DNA from 3 places in the Protofrankia sp. BMG5.30 genome. Region 3 is predicted to be linked to each of the others. Evidence: predicted binding sites of a transcription regulator. Region 3 holds the regulator's gene; each other region holds the start of a gene.
What was found. Region 3 encodes LexA, which represses DNA repair genes until DNA is damaged. Its sites were predicted from a motif close to CGAACNNNNGTTCG; they were not measured.
Positions count from the first base shown of each region.

Region 1 (6,764 bases), on a different contig from region 3:
CACTCGGCTCCGTCGGTCGCTGCGCCGGCGAGGCTTCGGGCGGGTCGTCACCGTGAACCTGCCGCTGTTCACCGCGGACGTCCCGACGGCGGCCCGCAAGCTGGCAACGGTGGTCGAGACGATGTGCGAGCAGACGGGCTACCCGCGCATACACATCGTCGGGCACTCCCTTGGCGGCCTGGTTGCCCGCTACTACGTGCAGAAACTCGACGGCGACGCCCGCGTGCACACCCTGGTGACGCTGGGCACGCCGCACGAGGGCACCCGCCTGGCCCGGCTGCTCCCCCCGATGGTGCCGTACACCCTGCTGCGCCAGCTCGTCCCGGACTCGGACGTGATCCGCGAACTCGCCGAGCCCGCACCGAACTGCCGGACCAGGTTCGTGGCCTTCTCCGGGGACCTGGATGCGATCATTCGTCCGACCGAGGCGGCGCTGGTCCGCCATCCGGACCTGATCGTCCGCAACCTGCGGGTTCCCGGCGTCGGTCACCACTCGCTGCCGTTCAACATCGGCGTCGTCCACCAGATCGCGACCACGCTCGCGCATCTGGACGACGTCGAACACACCGCCCCGGGCGGCGAACGCACCGGCCCTGACACCGGACGCACCGGCCCCGGCGGCGAGGAGGAGGCCGCGGAAGCGGAGCAGGCCGAGACGCCGGCGGAGGCGCCGAGATCCCTCCGCGACGCCCGTTCCGACCGCGCGTCATGGGCGGAGGGCCGTTCAGCGGCCGGCGACTTCCAACATGATCGAAATCTTCATCACTCACAATGACGAAAAAGCAATAATTGCGCCGCTTCACGCGTCACGCCCGCCGTGGGCGGGGGTGGTGTCAAAGCCCGCTTTGGGACGGTGTAGCGTTCGATCCGGTTTGCAGGCTTTTCCTCCCGTCGTGCCGTAACACACTGTGACGTAACACGTTGTGTCATGGCATGCCATGACACGGCGGGAGTCTTGTCGAGCAACGGGAGCGTGAGTTCGGGTTGTCGCAGCCCCCAGCCCGTGACTCAGGGCGGCATCGCGGCCATGGCAGGGCCACGGGCCACAGCGGCTCGTCCGGCTCCGCTCGCCGGGCGGCATCGGCAGCGCAGATCCGCCGTACCGGCATCGCCACCGCCGTGGTCTCCACCCTCGGCATCGTTATGATCAACACAACCGGTATCGCCCACTCCGAGCCGGCGGTCATTTCCGGCCTGCGCACCGCCGGGACGATCTTCGATCCCGCGTCCGGCGGCGTGACGGACGCCGCCACCGACGGGCTGAGTGACCCTGCCCTGCTCGAGCGGCAACACGACGGCGACGCCGCGCGACGCCAAGCCCAGGCCGACCGCGTCGACCGAGACGAGGCACTGGCCCAGATGTCCATCCTGCTCCTCCAGCAGCGGACCACGGCCGCGGAGGCCGTACGCCAGCAGGAGGAGCTGCGCTGGGTCCGCCCGATACAGGCCCGGATCACCCAGCGCTTCGGCGGCGCGAACGGCCACCCCGGCATCGATCTCGGCGCACCGATGGGGACCCAGGTCGTCGCCGCTCACGGCGGCACCGTCATCTACGCGGGGTGGGAGTCCGGCTACGGCAACTTCGTCCAGGTCCGGCACGCGAACAACGTCGTCACCTGCTACGCCCACCTGTCCCGGATCAGCGTCCGGGTCGGTCAGCAGGTCGCCACCGGTCAGCAGGTGGGCCTGGAGGGGTCGACCGGGTTCTCCACCGGGCCGCACCTGCACTTCGAGGTCCGGCTGGGCGGCCAGAACGGCACCAAGGTCGACCCACTCGCGTGGCTCGCCAAACACAACGTCTACTACTGACCGCTACCGCTGGCCGCTCTTCCACCGGCCGCGCCGTACCAACGTCACCGAACGCCACCGACGTCACCCAACGTCTGGCGACCGCTGGCGCTGGCCGTGTGCCTGTCAGACCTGCCGGACGCGGGTGCGCGGGACGCTCACAGCTTCTCGACGGGGGCGTAGCGCAGGAGCAGGCGTTTGGTGCCGGTCCCCTCGCCGAAGTCGATGCTCACCTCGCGGTTGTCCCCGGTGCCGGCCACCGCGACGACCTGACCGAGCCCGAAGGTGTCGTGGTTGACCCGGTCCCCCAGGGACAGGTCGGGGATCTCGCGCGGCGCGGGCGCGGGCCGACGCCCCGGCAGCCCACCGGCCCGCGCGCTGGACGGCCCCGCGGACGCCGAGCCCCACGCGCTCGTCCGCGGGTGGGCGGCGGCCGGCGCCGACTGTGTGTTCCCCTGCCAGTCGACCAGTTCGGCCGGCACCTCCTCGAGGAACCGCGACGGCGGGTTGTACGTCGGCTGGCCCCAGGCGCTGCGGACCTCCGCCCGGGTCAGGTACAGCCGGGCGCGCGCCCGGGTGATGCCGACGTAGGCGAGCCTGCGTTCCTCCTCGAGCTCGGTGGAGTCACCGAGCGTGCGCAGGTGCGGGAAGACGCCGTCCTCCAAGCCGGTGAGGAAGACCACCGGGAACTCCAGGCCCTTGGCGCTGTGCAGCGTCATCAGGGTGACGGCCCCGGCGGCACCGCCCTCGCCATCCGCGCCGTCATCGGGGTCGGGCACCTGGTCGGCGTCGGCGACCAGGGAGACCTGCTCGAGGAAGTCCGCGAGCGAGCCCTGCGGGAACTGTTCGCTGAACTCCCGGGCGACGCTGACCAGCTCCTGGAGGTTCTCCACCCGCCCCTCGGCCTCGAGGGTGTCCGCGGCTGCCAGCTCGGCGAGGTAGCCGGTCCGCTCCAGCACCGTCTCCAGCGCCGCGACCGGGCCGTCGGCCACGGCCGCGCGCAGCTCGGCCAGCAGGGTGGCGAAACCGCGGACCGCGTTCGCCGACCGGGCGGTCAGGCCCGGGACCTCGTCCACCCGGTTCAGGGCATCGGCGAAGGGGACGCGCTCACGTTCGGCAAAGGCCGCGAGCATCGCCTCGGCCCGGTCGCCGATCCCCCGCTTGGGCACGTTGAGGATGCGCCGCAGGTTCACCGTGTCCGCCGGGTTCACCAGCACCCGCAGGTAGGCGAGCAGGTCCCGGACCTCACGGCGCTCGTAGAAGCGCACCCCGCCGATCACCCGGTAGGGCAGGCCGACCCGGATGAAAATCTCTTCAAAGACCCGGCTCTGGGCGTTGGTGCGGTAGAAGACCGCGACCTCGCCAGGGCGCGCCAGCTCGGCGTCGGAGAGCCGGTCGACCTCGGCGGCGACGAAGGCGGCCTCGCCGTGCTCGTTGTCCGCGACATAGCCGACGATCTTCTCGCCGTCCCCGGCGTCCGACCACAGCCGCTTGGGCTTGCGCCGGGCGTTACGGGCTATCACCGCGTTCGCCGCGGACAGGATCGTCTGTGTGGAGCGGTAGTTCTGCTCCAGCAGGATCACGGTGGCGTCGGGGTAGTCCTGCTCGAACTCGACGATGTTACGGATGTTCGCGCCCCGGAAGGCGTAGATCGACTGGTCGGCGTCGCCGACCACGCACAGCTCGGCCGGCTCCACCGCGGGCTCGTCGGCGTCGGCGCCCAGCGGCACCGGATCCGGCCGTACCGGCTCGCCGTCGACGGTCAGCCGGGACGCCTGCCCCACCAGCTCCCGCACCAGGACGTACTGGGCGTGGTTGGTGTCCTGGTACTCGTCGATGAGGACGTGCCGGAACCGGCGCCGGTAGTGCTCGGCGACGTCCGGGAACGCCTGCAGCAGGTTCACCGTCGTCATGATCAGATCGTCGAAGTCGAACGCGTTCGACTCGGCCAGCCGGCGCTGGTAAAGCCCGTAGACCTCGGCGACGGCACGTTCGACATGGCCGGTCGCCCGACTCATGGCGGTCTCCCAGTCGACCAGCTCGTTCTTCAGGTTGCTGATCCCGGTGGCGAGCGCGCGTGCCGGATACCGCTTGGGGTCGATGTCCAGGTCGCGCGCGACCAGCGTGATCAGGCGCTGGGCGTCCGCCGCGTCGTAGATCGAGAAGCCGCTGGTGAACCCGATGCGCTTGGCGTGCGACCGCAGGATGCGCACGCAGGCAGAGTGAAAGGTGCTCACCCACATCGCCCGGGTGCGGGTGCCGACGAGCGCGGCGACCCGCTCCTTCATCTCGTTCGCGGCCTTGTTGGTGAACGTGATCGCCAGGATCTCGCCAGCGCGGACCCCGCGCGCGGCGAGCAGGTAGGCGATCCGGTTCGTCAGCACCCGCGTCTTGCCGGAGCCCGCGCCCGCGACGACGAGCAATGGCGAGCCCGTGTGGACGACCGCCGCCCGCTGCTGCGGGTTCAGGCCGTCGAGCAGCGCGTCGGGATCGAGCCGGGGCGCGGCGGGGCGGGCGCCCGGTATGCCCTCCGCCGTCGGCGACCCCGGCTCGTCGCGGTCGTCGGCGTCGTCGAAGCCCGGGTACAGGCCGAAGCCGGGGTACGGGCCACCGGGAAGCGCGCTCATAGGGAGCCGATCATACGTTCGACGCCCAGCTGGTCCGACAGCGGTACATGACTCTCACCCTACGAGGCCCCGACGCGCGCCACGACCGCGCATCCCCGCCCTGGCGGTCATGGCCCGCGCCGTGGCTCGCTGGAGGGCCCGCGCCGTGGCCCGCTGGAGGGCCCGTGGGAGGGCCTGCACGGTAGCCGCGATCCCGCCACCGGGTGTGACAAACATCCGGCGCGGGGCGAGCCGGTGGGTTTGACGGCCGCCGACGTCCAAGAGCAAACTGAGAAGGTGCCGCAGCACATTATGATCATTAGTTAGGCGCGCGACCTCACTTTCGAAGCAGGCTTTCGGGCCGACATGCTTTCGAAGCAATACCGACGGGTCAGCGCGCCTCGCCCTCCTGCCAGTTCGGCGGGGGGCTTTTTTGTTGCCGCGGTCACGTCGGAGGTGGCCGCCGAGCTACCGGGAGCACGATGATGCGCCAGCCAGCCGAAAACCCGACATGTACCACCGGCGACAAAACAGAAACCACAGGTAAGACAAGTAAGAGCAGAACAGGTAAGACCGGTGCCGCCTGTCCCGCCGCCGGTACGGCACGTGCCACCGGTAAGGACGACAACGACGTCCCGCCCAGATCCGTCACGCCCGCGGCGGCCGCGGGCAGCGCCGGCGGCGCTGACGGCGCGCGGGCCGTCGACACGGCGAACCGCGCCCCGGCGGGGCACGACACGACACGGCACAGCACGGCACGGCACGGCGTGGCGGGCCACGGCGCGGCGAGCCTCGACGCTGCGGCCGTCGGCTGCGACGCGATCGACGTCACCGCGGCCGCGGTCGTCCTCGCGCCGGTGCTTCGGCGGACCAGGGTCACGCCCAGCGCCCATCTGTCCCGGCTGACCGGCGTGCCGGTGTGGCTGAAGTGCGAGAACGAGCAACGCACCGCGTCGTTCAAGCTACGTGGCGCGTTCGCCCGACTCGCGCTCGCCGACCCCGCCGTACGGGCCAGGGGGGTGGTCGCCGCCAGCGCCGGCAACCACGCCCAGGGCGTCGCGTACGCGGCGGCCCACTTCGGCGTCCCAGCCACGATCTTCGTCCCGGCCGACGCGAGCCCGGTCAAGGTCGCGCGCACCCGCCGCCTCGGCGCGCGGGTCGAGCACGTCCACGGCGGGATCGACGCCGCCCTGCTGGCCGCCGAGGCCACCGCGCGCGGACACGGCGGGCTACTGGTGCATCCCTTCGACGATCCGACCGTGATCGCCGGACAGGGCACGATCGGGCTCGAGCTCACCGAGCAGATCCCCGGCCTGCGGACCGTCCTGGTGGGCATCGGCGGCGGTGGCCTGATCAGCGGGATAGCGGCGGCGATCAGACAGCGGCGGCGCGACGTGCGGGTGATCGGCGTCCAGGCCGCGGGCGCGCCCGCCTTCGCCCTGTCCTGGCGCGCCGGACGGCCGGTGCGCGTCCCGGCGGCCACCATCGCCGACGGCATAGCCGTGCGGGCCCCGGGCACGCTGACCCTGGCGCTCGCCACCGCCCTGGTAGACGATGTGATCACGGTCGACGAGGACGCGCTGTGGGAGGCGATGGTGGCGCTGCTGTGCGCCGACGGCCAGACGGTGGAGCCCGCCYGGGCAGCGGGGACGGCGGCGCTGCTGCGTCATCCCGAACTCGCGCAGGYCCCGACCGCGGTGGTCCTCTCCGGCGGCAACATCGACCCGGTCACCGCCGGCCGCGTCCGCGCGCTGGCCGCCGGTCCCCTGGGCATCCCCGCCGCGTGACGCCTGGTCACCGCACCGCTCTCCTCTGCYCACTCTCCCCTGCCCGCGCCAGCCCGCCGGCCCGCCGGCCCGCGTCCGGCCCGGGTCACTCCCACTCGATGGTGCCCGGCGGCTTCGAGGTGATGTCGTACACCACCCGGTTGACCTGCTCGACCTCGTTGACCACCCGGTTCGAGATGCGTTCGAGCAGGTCGTAGGGCAGCCGGGCCCAGTCGGCGGTCATCGCGTCCTCGCTGGTGACCGCGCGCAGCACGACCGGATGCCCGTAGGTGCGCTCGTCCCCCTGGACCCCCACCGAGCGGACGTCCGCCAGCAGCACCGCGAACACCTGCCAGATCTCGCGGTCCAGCCCGGCCCGGCGGATCTCCTCGCGGACGATCACGTCGGCGGCCCGCAGCGTCGCCAGCCGCTGCGGGGTGACCTCACCGATGATCCGGACAGCCAGGCCAGGCCCCGGGAATGGCTGCCGCCAGACGATCTCCTCCGGCAGCCCGAGTTCCTCGCCGAGCCGGCGCACCTCGTCCTTGAACAGGGTGCGCAACGGCTCCACCAGGGAGAACTGCAGATCCTCGGGGAGCCCGCC
Region 1 is NZ_MOME01000013.1:104,888-111,651, forward strand. It holds gene BL254_RS08475 (triacylglycerol lipase) at 1-775, shown strand, start outside; gene BL254_RS08480 (M23 family metallopeptidase) at 985-1,809, shown strand; gene pcrA (DNA helicase PcrA) at 1,947-4,415, opposite strand; gene BL254_RS08495 (threonine/serine dehydratase) at 4,877-6,181, shown strand; gene guaA (glutamine-hydrolyzing GMP synthase) at 6,267-6,764, opposite strand, start outside.
Region 1: a site for LexA is predicted at 4,423-4,436, ahead of pcrA (DNA helicase PcrA). Genes of this name have one in related genera too.

Region 2 (6,463 bases), on a different contig from region 3:
CCTGGGGCCGGTGCCCGCCCGTACTCGGGTCACACCCACACAGCTCGTACGACGCATACGACCCGCATGACCCGCCACTCGACCCGGGTGCCCCCCACCCCCACGGCCGGGGGCGTACTTGTGCACGGGGACTGGCATCTGGGTCAACTGCTGCGGCTCGACGGCCGGGGGCTGCGGATCATCGATGTCGACGACCTCGGCGCCGGGGACCCGGTGTGGGATCTCGCCCGGCCGGCCGCCTGGTACGCCGCCGGTGTGCTGGCGCCGGCGGCGTGGGGCCGGTTCCTGCGCGGGTACACGGCTGCCGGTGGTCGGGCCGTGCCGCCCGACGCCGACCCGTGGCCGGTGCTGGACGCCCCCGCCCGGGCGCTGGCCGTGGCGTACGCCGCGAACGCCGTGGCGGACAGCGTGCTCACCGGGGTCCCGCTCGACAGCGTCTCGCGGGCCTTCGTCGACTGCTGCCGGCGTATGCGCCGGCTGTGACCGCTGTCGGCTGGCGTGTGCGCCGGCTGTGACCGTTGCCGGCTGGCGTGTGCGCCGGTTGTGATCGCTGTCGGCTGGCGTGTGCGCCGGCTGTGACCGTTGCCGGCTGGCGTGTGCGCCGGCTGTGATCGTTGCCGGCTGGCGTGTGCGCCGGTTGTGATCGCTGTCGGCTGGCGTGTGCGCCGGCTGTGATCGATTGCTGGTGCGACACATGCTGGCTGTGCCGCGGCGGGTATGGCGTGTCGCCGATCCACCCGTCGCGGCACCCAGACCTGACTGTTACGTCGACCTGACTGTTACGTCAGCCGATACGTCGGCCGACCCGTAGCGGAGCCGACTCATATCGATCGACCGGCCTGCCATCGGTCAACTCCCTTGTCGGCCGACTCGGTATCGGTTGACGGTGACAGGCGGTCTGTTTACGCTTTCGTGGCATTCCGGATGGCGGTTGGTGACAGAACTACGGCAGGCGGTCGGGGGACTGGCCCAAGCGTTCGGAGGAGAACGGATGCCATTGCGCGGCTATGGGGTGCTGGTCGGGCAGGTCATCGACGAACGTGCCGAAGGCGGGACCGGCACCCCGCATTACCAGATCCATTTACGGGCCGCTGGCGACGATTTCCGGATCACGGTCAACGTGCTGTCCAGCCAGCAGCCGGCGGACCTGTTTTTCGTCGCCGACGAGGATTTCCGGCATCCGGTCCTGCGGCTGCTGCAGGCCCTTCCCGACGGCTTCACCGCGCTTTCCAGCCGGCCCGGCGGCCCGGCTCTGGACTACATCCGGGGCAACCTGTTCAACCGTCTCGACATGCGGCCGCTGCCGGCGACACAGCCCGGTCCGGACAACGATCTCGCCGACGGGCTCCACCGTTTCGTCACCCGTGCGATCGCGGATCCGGCGGCGCGGGTGTACGCGTTCGGGCAGCGCTGGGGGCCGGAGCCGAACACCCCCGACAAAATATTTGGTTTCCTGCCCGGCAACGGCATCCACGACGTTCACATGAACCAGGGCAACAGCGGGCGGTTCCGCGGCGACGACGGCGTATGGCAGGACGGCGGCCTGCTGTTCCGTTTTCCCGGCACCGGTGGGTGGGCCGCGGTCTTCCTCGCCTTCCAGCCCCAGGGCTGGCACACCGACGACAGCAGCGGGCATGTCGTTCCCGACCTGCCCGAGGTGGGCCCGGCTCCCCGGCCGGCGCCGGGCGAGCCCGACCAGCGGGTCCGTATCGTCGCGGCGCTGGCCAATCCCGCCGGCCCCGCGCCCGAGACGGAAAGCGTCACCCTGGTGAACACCAGCCCGTTCCACATCGATCTCGCCGGATGGGCGCTCACGGACCAGCAGAAACATCGTCATGTGCTGCGCGATCTCGTCATCGCCGCCGGCGATGCCCTGCGTGTGAGGGTGTCTCCGCCCATGCGGCTCGGCAACGGCGGTGGGCTGATCACCTTGCTGGACCGGCGTGGCCTGAAGGTCGACGGCGTCTCCTACACCGGCACCCAGGCTGCCCGCGAAGGCTGGACCATCACCTTCCGCTAACAGGAACCTACGTTTCGCCACCTGTCTCGCCTGAAATGTCCGACGCCCGTCTTCCGGTGTTGTTACCGTGACCGGGCAGCCGGTAGAGCCAGACAGCCAGCAGAGCCAGACAGCCGGTAGGGCTGAGCGCACGCCGGGCGTGAGCCGCGGCTGGCCGGATCGACCTTGATCGTAGTCGCCCGCCCCGCGCTGACCTGCCCGGCCGACGGACCTCTCTCGACCGGCATCCGCCAGCCGTCGGTAGAAATCGCTGTTATCGCGACCCTTTCTACCTACAACTTCCGCGCCCGTAGGTGAGTCCCGGTGCCATCACGACGGAATCCACCTACGGCTTCCATACCGCCTCTGGAAAGCGGCGGCAGGGCGATCTCAGAAGGACGGCGGGCCGATATCTGGAACGCTTTCCCGTCCGGTTCTGTTCGTGCCCGGATCGTGGCTGCTGCTCTTTCTTCTCATATCGTGCCCGCCTGTCCCCGTGACGGCTGTCGCTGATGTTCCCGTTCCGGATGCTTCTGTTGTGGAGGCGTCCGTTCCTGGGGCGTCCGTCCTTGAGACGGTTGTTCCGGGGACGGCTGGTGCTGATGCGTCTGGTGCCCTGTTCGCTACTCGCGGAATGTCTGTCGCCGGGGCCTCTGCTTGTGGGGTGGGGCCGTCGTTCCAGGGTTCGGGGATGCTGCTGTAGGTCCGGCCGGTCGGGCTGGTCCAGATCGCTGTGTCGTTGTCGGCGCGTTTCACTGTCCAGCCGCCGTCATGTTTTGCCCGGTGATGCCGCCGGCACAGGGTGAGCAGGTTGTCCTCGCTGGTGGGTCCGCCGGCGGCGTGGGGGTGGATGTGGTCGAGGTCGCAGTACCGGGCGGGTTTGCGGCAGCCGGGGAACCGACAGGTCCGTTCCCGGGTGCGTAGCAGCCGGGCGAGTCCGGGGGCGGGGAAGCGGCGGCTGACCTCGACCGGCCGGTTGCCCTGGGCGGGGTCGGTGAGGATGCGCCGCCAGGTCGCGTCCTGGGCGAGTTCGCGGGCGGTGGCAGCGGGGATCGGCCCGTACCCGGCCAGTTCCCCGGCCGCGTCACTGGCGCCGGCGAGGGTGGCGGCGGAGACGAGTACCCCGACCTCGATGGTCACGTCGCTGCCGCGGTCACGGCCGAGGAGCAGGTCGACGAACGCGTCGGCGCGGCGGGCGCCCATGCTGCGGGTCTCGTCCGGGCTGTCGACGGACTGGCGGGCGAGGGCGTCGAGGCGCTGGTAGGCGGCCTGGGCATCGACCGCGGGCAGCAGCGCCCACAGTTCGGCCATGCCGTCCTCGGCGGGGCGAAGATGGACCTGCCGATCCTCGCGAGCGTGGGCGTGCCGACGGCGGGCTCCGTCCGGGTCAATGGCGAGCACGGCGCGGCGTAGCGCCTGGCGGAACAGGCTATGACTGGCCCGCCCGCCTCGGGCGAGGACTTTCCGTTCGACGGCGGCGGCCTGCTCCTTGGTGAGGGCGGCGGTGGTCTCCGCGGCCGCGCGGACCCGGCCGAGATCGATCGTGCCGGCTTCCAGCGTGGTCAGGGTGGCCGGCAGCCGGTCGACGACGGTGATCGCCAGCTCCGGACTCGCCGCCGCGGCGGCCGGGGAGAGGGCCAGTTCGGCGGCGATCTCCTCGGCGGCGAACCCCGGCCCGGCCGGATTCCCCTCCCCGGGAGGGGTGGGCCGTAGCGCGGCGAACCGGGCCTGCGTGCGCAGCATCACCGCTTCCAGCCGGGCGATCCGCCGCCGCACCGCGGCCATCAGGGTCAGGCAGCCATCCGCATCACAGGACTCCACCGCTGGCAGGCAACCGGCCGCGTCATCGCCCTCCCCCGCCGGCAGGCCAGCACACCCCGCGCAGCCAGCACACCTCACCGGAGCGGCCGGGGTCGGAGCGGCCGTAGCGACCGGGGCTGGATCACTCACCTCGGTATCGAACATATGTACGAGTATAGTCGCTTATCCGGACATTTCCACCCCAATGACGGTCAGTCTCTCGGCTCTCCACGCACGTACATCCCGGACTGCATGCGGAAGGTATCCGTATAGATCCGTAGAGTTACTTGCTGCTATCGAGGGCCCCTGGACCGCGGCCCGCGTCTCGGCCCGCGTCTCGATCTACGTCTCGATCTACGATGTCGTCATCGCCTCGGACCGGCAGCCAGACCTCGCCCTCGCGCGCCGCCGCGTCAACGTGCTCTGGGCACCACTGCGCGACAACCGCTGTTACCAACCGGTACCACCGCCCCTTACCGCTGCCGCCGCATAGCACGATCAACTTGACAACTTCACCGAGATTCGGTCCCAGACGAACAGGTTCCGTTTGTCCAGCTGTGCGTGAACGGATCAGTGGCACCTGCTCTCCTCCTGCCGGTGATCCGCCGTCTCGRCTCGCGCTGTCGCCCACCTTCAGGTGTTGGCCGGTCGTCTGATCGAATCGAATTCGATGATCCGAAAATGTTGCGGTCAGTGGCCGCGTCGTGGTCAGTAGCCGTTGGCGGTGGGGCGGCCCTGCGCGCCGTCCACGGGAATGTGCGCGCCGTTGATCCAGCGGGCGCGGTCGGAGAGCAGGAAGGTGACGACGTCGGCGACTTCCTCGGCGGTACCGAGGCGGCCGGCGGGGAAGTTCCGGCCTTCGAACTCGGCGAACGAAGCGGGGTTGCGCTGCTGGTAGGCCTCCCACCCGCCGCCCGGTATCAGGATCGAGCCCGGGCTGACGGTGTTGACACGGATGTTGTCGGCAGCGAGTTCACGGGCGAAGGCGCCCGCCAGGTAGATTTCGGCGGCTTTGGCCGCGCCGTACTGGGCGCGCGGGGCCGGTTTCCACCCGGAGATCGACGCGATGACCACTATCGCTCCGCCGGAGCGGTGGCGCATGTGTGGGACGGCCGCGCGGACCGCGCGCACGACGTGACCGACGTTGAGCTCGAAGGTGTCCGCCCAGTCCCGCGGCGTCGACTCCAGCAGGCCGCCGCCCACGGTGGCGCCGACATTCGCGACCAGCAGGTCCACCCCGCCGAGGGCGCCGGCCGCGCCGTCGACGAACTCCTCCACCCCGCCGGCGGCGGTGACGTCCGCGGTGTGTGTGAACGTCGGGACGCCCAACCGCCCAAGCTCACCTCCGACGGCGGCGAGATCGTCGCGGGTGCGGGCGCAGATTCCGACCCCGCAGCCTTCGGCGGCGAGCCGGTGCGCGACGGCCCGCCCGATCCCGCGGGAACCACCGGTCACCAGCGCGATCTTCCCGTCCAGCGCCAGATCCACGTGGGGTGTTCTCCTTCGGGGCGCTGATTCAGTGCGCTGGTCTGTCAGGCCGCTGATCTGTCAGACCACTTGGTCGGATCGCTGCCGGCCATGCCCCGCTCGGCACCGGCCACCCGGATGGCGCAACACCCGGCATCGTTCCTCGAATGTGGCCATCCTTCGCACCATACGACGCTGACCACACGCCCGGCCAGACACGCCCGGCCATACGTGCATACCGCATGTCCTGTCGGCGCCATCCGTCGAAAATCCATGATCGAGAAATGCTCGACTGTGAAAGTGAGGGAATAAACGGTCGCCACGACGGCCGTTTCCGCCCTCGCTTTCACACGTCGGACAGCTTTCGCACATCGAACAGCTTTCATGCGTCGGACAGGTTGTGACCGGCTGGCCGGCGCGGCTGATGTGGGGAGTGGGTCAGGGGGCCAGCCAGCCGTCGGTGCGCAGGTGACTGAGGACGGTCTGGACGGCGTCGTGGGGGGAGGCGTCCACGGTGTCGATCACGATGTCGGCGTCGGTGGGTTCCTCGTAGGGGTCGGAGACACCGGTGAAGGTCGGGATGATGCCGGCGCGGGCCTTGGCGTAAAGGCCTTTGCGGTCCCGGGCCTCGCAGACCTGAAGCGGGGTGGCGACATGGACCAGGACGAACCCGCCGCCGCTGTCCTCGACCATCGTCCGAACCTGGTGGCGAACGTCGTCATAGGGGGCTATCGGGGCGCAGACGGCGGTGCCGCCGGCGGCGGTCACGGATGCCGCGACAAAGCCGATCCGCAGGACGTTGGCATTGCGGTCCTCACGGGAGAATCCCAGCCCCTTGGACAGGTGCAGTCGGACGACGTCCCCGTCGAGCAGGGTGACCCTGCGGTCCCCGCGTTCCAGCAACCGGCACACGAGCAGCTTGGCAAGCGTCGACTTGCCCGAGCCGGACAGCCCGGTGAAAAGCACGGTCAGGCCCCGCTCGCTGCGCGGTGGCTGCGCCCGGACCAGTTCGGCGGCCACCGCCGGGGGGGTCAGCGCCGGGGGCAGCCGCGTCCCGCGGTCGAGCAGCATCGACAGCGCGGCCGCGCCGGGGGCGCTGGGCGCCGGGCCCACGGTCATCGCGCTGAATCCGTAGGCGAGGCAGACCTGCGTCCGGTAGGCCACCTCCCCGGCGAGGGCAGGTTCGCTGTCGCGGTC
Region 2 is NZ_MOME01000010.1:31,023-37,485, reverse strand. It holds gene BL254_RS28180 (phosphotransferase family protein) at 1-483, shown strand, start outside; gene BL254_RS05570 (DUF2278 family protein) at 992-2,020, shown strand; gene BL254_RS05565 (HNH endonuclease signature motif containing protein) at 2,390-3,820, opposite strand; gene BL254_RS05560 (SDR family NAD(P)-dependent oxidoreductase) at 4,508-5,287, opposite strand; gene cysC (adenylyl-sulfate kinase) at 5,705-6,463, opposite strand, start outside.
Region 2: a site for LexA is predicted at 3,958-3,971, ahead of BL254_RS05565 (HNH endonuclease signature motif containing protein). Genes of this name have one in related genera too.

Region 3 (8,160 bases):
CGCGTCCGGCGCGTCCCGTGCCGCTGGTGGCGCCGGTCGGCCGGGAACGCCCGTGGCGCCGGTTCGGTCGGCCGCGGCCCAGGGCAATCATCCTGGCGTCGTCGGTGGGGACGGGCGGGCAGAACAGGCGGCCGGCTCCCCGGTCACAGTGCATCGCCGCCAGCCGGGACGCCATGACCACGCTGTCGACGCCCTCGGCGGTCACGACCATCTGCCGCCGGTGGGCCAGCGTGATGATCGAGGCCAGGACCGCCTCGCCCTCCAGGTCCCGCTGCATCGCGTGGAGGAAGCGGCCGTCGATCTTCACCATGTCCAGCGGCAGGACGTCGAGGGTGGACAGCGACGCGTACCAGGTGCCGAAACCGTCGACGCCGATCGCTGGTCCGAACGAACGCAGCCGGGCCAGCAGCCGGGGCACCCCGACCCGCGCGAGGCCGAGGGTCTGCTCGGTGAACTCCAGCCCGAGCGCTCCCGGTGGCAGCGCACGTCCGTGCATGAGCTGTTCCACCTCGATCGCGAAACCGGGCCGGGTCAGCTGGTCGGCGGTCACGTTGACCCACAGCCGGGGTGGGCGGATCGCGGTTCCCGCGGCCATTTCGTGCCATGTCCGGGCCTCGGCCACGGCGGTGCGTAACACCCAGCGGCCGACCTGGTCGGACAGGCCCGCGGCCGCGGCGGCCGGCATGAACTGCGACGGGTTCATCAGCCCCCGGTCGGGATGGTGCCAGCGCAGGAAGGCCTCCATCCCGGGAACCGACCCGGTGCGCAGGTCGACCTCGGGCTGGTAGTGCAGTTGTAACGACCCGTCGTCGAACGCGGCACACAGGGCCGGGACGAGGTTCAACTCGATCGCGGTCACACATGTCTCCAGACGACGGGTGTCTCCAGACGACGGGAAGAACGGGCCACGGACCCGCCGCACGTTCAGGCCGGGTTGACCATGCCCGCCACCTGCTCGACGTCGGGACGGTCMAGCCAAATTATGCGAGGATCGCRCCGAAACCACGACCTTTGTCTACGTGCCAGTCGGCGCGTCGCGGCAATTGTCGCGAGCCGGGCCGACTCGGCCGAATCGAGCGCGCCGTCGAGCCAGGCGAGAACCTGGGCGTAGCCCAGCGCCCGGGAGGCGGTGGGGCCGTCCCGCAGGCCCATGCTGACGAGGGCGTGGACCTCCTCGATCATGCCGGCGGCCCACATGCCGGCCACCCGGTCGGCGATCCTCGCGTCGAGTTGAGGATGGTCGATGCCGATCTGGACCGCGTCGTAGACCGAGCGGTGTTCCGGCAGGGAGGCGGTGAAGCTGCCGGTGAGCTCCACCACCTCCAGCGCGCGCACGATACGGCGGCCGTTGCCGGGCAGGATGGCGGCGGCCGCCGCCGGTGCCCGCGCGGCGAGATCGGCGTGCAGCGCGGCCGGGCCCCGCTCGGACAGCTCTCGCTCCAGCCGCCCCCGCACGGCCGGGTCGGTGCCGGGGAAGGCGAGGTCGTCGAGGACGGCCCGGACGTAGAGCCCGGAGCCGCCCACGAGCACCGGCGTGCGGCCGGCGGCCAGCAGACCGTCGACGACCTGTCGGGCCAGCGCCTGGTAGGACGCCACGTCGGCGGCGCGGGTGACGTCCCAGACATCGAGCAGGTGGTGGGGGACACCGCCGCGTTCCGCCGGCGGCACCTTGGCGGTACCGATGTTCATCCCGCGGTAGAGCTGCATGGAGTCGGCGTTGACGATCTCACCGTCCAGCTCGGTGGCCAGCGCGATCGCCAGGTCGCTCTTGCCGGCCGCTGTCGGCCCCACGACAGCCACGACCCGACCGGTGCGGTGCCGGTCGACACCTGTGCCCATGCTCCCTCCCGGGAGGATCAGACCCGGCGAAGGACCGCGACGATCCGGCCGAGGATCGTCGCGCTGTCACCCGGAATGTCAGCATAGGCCGGATTCTGCGGCTCGAGCCAGACGTGGCCGTCACGACGGCGCAGTGTCTTGACCGTCGCCTCGCCGTCGATCATCGCGGCGACGATCTCGCCGTTGTCCGCGACCGGCTGCTGGCGGACGACCACCCAGTCGCCGTCACAGATCGCGGCGTTGACCATGGAGTCCCCGACGACCCGCAGGGTGAACAGGGTGCCCTCGCCCACGATCTCGCGGGGGAGCGGGAAGACCTCCTCGACCGCCTGCTCGGCGAGGATCGGCCCACCCGCGGCGATGCGGCCGAGGACCGGCACGTAGRCCGCCTGTGCGGGGCCGTCCGTCGACGAACCCGCCGTGAGTGTACCGACGCCGGGGGCCTGGCGTGCCACGGGGCGTACCGGTGCCTGTGCGGAGAGGACCTCCATGGCCCGGGGGCGGTGCGGGTCACGGCGCAGGAAGCCCTTCTCCTCCAGCGTCTTCAGCTGGTGCGCGACGCTGGACGTGCTCGTGAGCCCCACCGCATCGCCGATTTCCCGCACGCTCGGCGGGTAGCCTCGGCGCTCGACAGCGTCGCGGATCACCTCAAGCACCTTGCGTTGGCGGGGGGTCAGGCCCGCGGCGTCCGCCGGCCCGTCCGGCAGGTCGCGCACGGAGCCGCGGGGGGGCCGGCCACGGCGGGTGCGGTTGTCGTCGGTGGTCATCCCTGCCGTACTCCTTCGTTGTCGGTCATGGCAGACTTACGCTCCCGGCATATCCGACGTTTTGCCGTGAACCGGAGCYGCGGCCACGACCTGGATCTGACCTGGATCTGACCTGAATCTGATCGCTACGACCGTAACCGTCGCGGCCGGATATCTCAAACGTCTGTTCGAGCGTGTCACGACGATTCCGTCGGGGCCGTGCAGTAMAAACTCGACCAGGCGTTCGATCGAACGGATGTTCTTTGATCATGTTGTTGGAAGTGGTACGTGCTGGTGGAAGTTGGGGAGGTGGACGATGCGGGCGTCGGCTGAGCCTCCGTTGCGGCTGACCGGGCGGGGCCGGGTTGTCCTGGTTGTCCTGGTTATGCTGGTGTCCTGCCTGGTGCTGTCCGTGGCCCGGGTGACGTCGTCGGCCGCGCCGACCGGGGACGACCGGCCGGCGCGCGTCCATGTGGTCCGGTCCGGGGAGACGTTGTGGGGCATCGCCCGCGGGCTGGCTCCCGACGGTGACACCCGGGTGGCCGTGGCCCGTCTGGCCGGCCTCAATCGGCTGGAGACGACCGATCTCGTCCCCGGCCAGACGCTCCGCCTGCCGTGACAGGTCCTCGTGACGGGTCTGTCATGACGGGTTCGCTGTGACGGATTTGTCAGGAGGCTCCACACACTGGCCAGCTTGCCAGGTCGTAGTGTCCGGTCCTAGTGTTGACCACAACATCTTGTAGTTGCATGGCTGTGAGTTGACAAGATCTTGGGGGTTGTGCGTGCGGTGTCCGTTCTGTCGACACCCCGACAGCAAGGTCGTCGACAGTCGGGAGGCTGAGGAGGGCGCCGCGATCCGTCGCCGCCGGTCGTGCCCGTCCTGCGGCCGTCGTTTCACGACGATCGAAGAGGCGTCACTGCGGGTCATCAAGCGCAGCGGTGTCACCGAGCCGTTCAGCCGCGGGAAGGTGATCGCCGGCGTGCGGCGGGCATGCCAGGGGCGACCGGTCCAGGCGGACGCGCTGGCCCGGCTCGCCCAGCTGGTCGAGGACACGTTGCGTGCCTCGGGGGCTGCCGAGGTCRCCTCGGACGAGATCGGCCGAACGATCCTCGGACCGCTGCGGGAGCTCGACGAGGTCGCCTACCTGCGGTTCGCCTCGGTGTACCTGTCCTTCGAGTCGCTGGAGGACTTCGAGGCGGYGATCGCCGATCTGCGCGGGCGGGCCGACCGGTCGCCGTCGTAGCCACRCACCCCGACACGACAGACAGCTGGTGAGGAACACCATCCGACCGACGCCAGACGAGGAGCGCCATGACCGACAACCGTGGCACGAAAGCCAGCAAGACCGCCACCAAGGCCGCCCCCAGGGCCACCGGCCTGAAGGTGCGACGCGTCAACACCTCGCCGGGTGTCCACCCTTATGACGAGGTCACCTGGGAGCTGCGGGACGTCGTCATGACCAACTGGCGCGACGGCTCGGTCAACTTCGAGCAGCGCGGGGTGGAGTTCCCCGACTTCTGGTCGGTGAACGCCACGAACATCGTCACGAGCAAGTACTTCCGGGGCGCGCTCGGCAGCTCCGCCCGCGAGCGGTCCCTGCGTCAGCTCATCGACCGGGTCGTGCGCGCCTACGGCGCGGCCGGCACCGAGCACGGGTACTTCGCCTCGCCGGCGGACGCCGAGATCTTCGAGCACGAACTGACCTGGATGCTGCTGCACCAGGTGTTCAGCTTCAACAGCCCGGTGTGGTTCAACGTCGGCACGTCCGCGCCGCAGCAGGTCTCGGCCTGCTTCATCCTCTCGGTCGACGACACGATGGAGTCGATCCTCAACTGGTACCGGGAGGAGGGGCTGATCTTCAAGGGCGGGTCGGGCGCCGGGCTGAACCTGTCGCGTATCCGATCGTCCAAGGAGCTGCTGTCCTCGGGCGGTACCGCCTCGGGCCCGGTGAGCTTCATGCGCGGGGCCGACGCCTCGGCCGGCACGATCAAGTCGGGCGGCGCGACCCGACGGGCCGCGAAGATGGTCGTACTCGATGTTGATCATCCGGACATCGTTGACTTTGTCGAGACCAAGTCCCGTGAGGAAAGCAAGATCCGTGCGTTGCGGGACGCCGGCTTCGACATGGACCTCGGCGGCCGTGACATCGTCTCGGTGCAGTATCAGAACGCCAACAACTCCGTCCGGGTGACGGACGAGTTCATGCGGGCCGTCATCGACGACGCCGACTTCAACCTGCGGGCCAGGCTCGACGGGCGCACGGTCGAGACCATCTCGGCCCAGTCGCTGTTCCGCACCATCGCCCAGGCGGCCTGGGACTGCGCGGACCCCGGGATCCAGTACGACGACACGATCAACGACTGGCACACCTGCCCGGAGTCCGGTCGGATCAGCGCCAGCAACCCCTGCAGCGAATACGTGCATCTGGACAACTCCAGCTGCAACCTGGCGTCGCTCAACCTGATGAAGTTTCTGCGCAAGGACCTCAGTTTCGACGCCGACGCGTTCGTGGCGGCCGTTGAACTGATCATCACCGCGATGGACATCTCGATATGCTTCGCGGACTTCCCGACACCGGAGATCACCCGGGTGTCCCGGATGTTCCGCCAGCTCGGCATCGGCTACGCCAACCTCGGCGCGCTGCTGATGGCCACCGGCCGCGCATACGACTCCGAGGGCGGCCGGGCCATGGGCGCGGCCATCACGTCGCTGATGACCGCGACGGCCTACCGCCGTTCGGCGGAGATCGCGGCGGCGCTCGGGGCCTACGACGGCTTCGCGCGCAACACCGACGCCCACCGCCGGGTGATCCGCAAGCATGCCGCCGCCACCGACGCCGTCCGCACGGTCGGGACCGACGACGCCCGCGTGCTCGCCGTCGCCGCCCGCGAGTGGGAGCGTGCCCAGAGCGTCGGGGAGAAGCACGGCTGGCGCAACGCCCAGGTCAGCCTGCTCGCCCCGACCGGCACGATCGGCCTGGCGATGGACTGCGACACCACCGGCATCGAGCCCGACCTCGCGCTGGTGAAGATGAAGAAGATGGTCGGCGGCTCCAGCATGCGGATCGTCAACCAGACGGTTCCCGCCGCGCTGCGCGCTCTCGGCTACGCCGAGGAGACCATCGAGGCGATCGTCGAGTACATCGCCGAGCACGGCCACGTCATCGACGCTCCCGGCCTGCGCCGCGAGCACTACGAGGTCTTCGACTGCGCGATCGGGGAGCGGGCCATCACCCCGATGGGGCACATCCGGATGATGGCGGCGGTCCAGCCGTTCCTGTCCGGCGCCATCTCCAAGACCGTCAACATGCCCACGTCGGCCACGGTCGAGGAGGTCGAGCAGATCTACCTGGAAGGGTGGCGGCTCGGCCTGAAGGCACTGGCGATCTACCGGGACAACTGCAAGGTCGGCCAGCCGCTGTCGGACCTGCGCGGCGCGAAGCGGTCCGCGAGCGGGGGCGCGGGCGAGCAGACGGCCGCGCAGCCCGCTGCCGCGCCGTCCGGTGAGCACCGCCCGGTCCGGCGCCGGCTGCCGAAGATCCGCCAGTCGCAGACGGTCTCCTTCACCGTGGGTGGCGCCGAGGGGTACCTGACCGCCGGGTCGTATCCCGACGACGGGCTCGGCGAGGTCTTCATCAAGATGTCGAAGCAGGGCTCGACCCTCTCCGGCGTGATGGACGCGTTCGCCATCGCGGTCTCGATCGCGCTCCAGCACGGCGTCCCGTTGGAGACCTACGTCCGCAAGTTCATCAACATGCGCTTCGAGCCGGCCGGCATGACCGACGACCCGGACGTGCGGATCGCCCAGTCGGTGATGGACTACCTCTTCCGCCGCCTCGCCCTGGACTACCTCCCCGAACAGACCCGCGCGGAGCTCGGCGTCCTCAGCGCGCAGGAGCGGGCCCGCCAGCTCACCGGCCAGCACGGGGGAACCGGCCCGGCGGACGCGGTCGAGACAGCCGACCCGGAGGTGGCCGAGGTGGCCGGGCCCGACGTGGCCGGGGCAGCGGTTGATGCCGGGGCCGTCCACACCCACCAGGTGGGCCTGCCCACGACGCTGGAGGTGCGGGGCGCGATGCCGCGCAGTGTCCCACCGGGTGAGGCGCTGTCGGCCCAGAACGTGGTGGACGCGCCACTGTGCTTCACCTGTGGGGTCACCATGCGTCCCGCGGGCAGTTGCTACGTGTGCGAACAGTGCGGTTCCACCAGCGGCTGCAGCTGATCGCTCGGGCCGGTTGACCCGGCGCGGCGGCCGGTCAGCCGCCGCGCCGGGTCAGGTGCTCTCCGTCGTCCGCGCCCGTGCGGGCGGACGGCAGGTGGTGAGCGGCTTTCCGGCCGTCGAGCAGGTCCAGGAGCAGGGCCGCCGTCCACGAGAAGTGGTTGCTGCCCACCCCGGTGCCGTCGAACGGCGAGTAGTACTCGTACAGGCCCTCGGATCCCGCGATCATCGAGATCGTGCCGGCGCGCAGCCGTTCGGCGAGGTCGCCGCGGCCGGCGCGGTCGAGCCCGTCGGCGAGCAGCCAGTTCATGTTCACCCAGACCGGGCCCTGCCAGTAGCAGCGGGGCTGGAAGTCGGGATCGTCGGTGGGGGTGCTGGCGATGCCGTGGGCCGGCCAGAACCGCCGCGCGGTCATCCGGCTGACAAGGTCCTCGACGCTGTCAGGGGGCACGACACCGGCATACAGGGCGAGGAAGCCGGCGACCGTGGGTCTGCTGATCAGCCGGCCGGAACGCGCGTCCCGGCTCCAGTACATGCCGTCGGCGAACAGGGTGGGCAACGCTGCCCTGGTCCGGCGGGCCGAGCGCAGCAGCTGGTTGGGCAGCTGTTCGCCGATGTCGGCGGCGATGTCGCGCAGGTGGTCGTTCGCGCGGGCGAGAATCGCGTTGAAGGCGACGTCCTGTACCAGCGGGACGCGGGAGGCGCGGATCCGGCTGAAGTCGTAACGGGCGTCGCGTAGCTCCCCGACCAGGTGGTAGAGGGTGAACAGGTCGGTGGCGGACAGCCGCTGGTCGGACGGGACCTCCTTGTTGTCCCGCCGCAGGGCGTCGAGCGCGCCGTCCCCGTTGAGCCGGCGGATGAGCTTCAGGGGGATGGGGGCTGCCCTGCGAGTGAGCTCCATCCAGGCGGGGGTGTTGTCCATCCCCGACTCCCACGAGTGGACCAGGGTGACCAGCCCGGTGTCGTCGGGGTCACGTTCGCGGTACAGCCAGCAGTGGTAGCGCAGCAGACCCGGGTAGATCGCCCGGTAGAACTCGCGGCGCCGGGCCGGGTCGAACACCTCGCCGACGCGGACGACGGCCTCAGCGATCATCGGCGGCTGGGTGACGCCGGTCGTCTGCACATGCTCCGGGCCGCCGTCGACGAGATCGGAGCGCCACCGGTCGGGCCCGGCGTGGTAGCTGCCGGAGCCGGAGAAGATGACGTGCGGAATCATCCCGTTGGGCCACTGGCCGTGCAGCAGCGAGAGGATTTCCCGGCTGGCCCGTTCGGGGTCGATGTGCCGTAGCCCGATGGCGATGAAGCAACTGTCCCACAACCACTGGTGCGGGTAGAGCGTCGGAGACGGTCGGGTCG
Region 3 is NZ_MOME01000011.1:96,407-104,566, reverse strand. It holds gene BL254_RS07195 (EAL domain-containing protein) at 1-859, opposite strand, end outside; gene miaA (tRNA (adenosine(37)-N6)-dimethylallyltransferase MiaA) at 925-1,839, opposite strand; gene lexA (transcriptional repressor LexA) at 1,857-2,606, opposite strand; gene BL254_RS07180 (LysM peptidoglycan-binding domain-containing protein) at 2,902-3,204, shown strand; gene nrdR (transcriptional regulator NrdR) at 3,368-3,829, shown strand; gene BL254_RS07170 (vitamin B12-dependent ribonucleotide reductase) at 3,898-6,807, shown strand; gene BL254_RS07165 (amylo-alpha-1,6-glucosidase) at 6,842-8,160, opposite strand, start outside.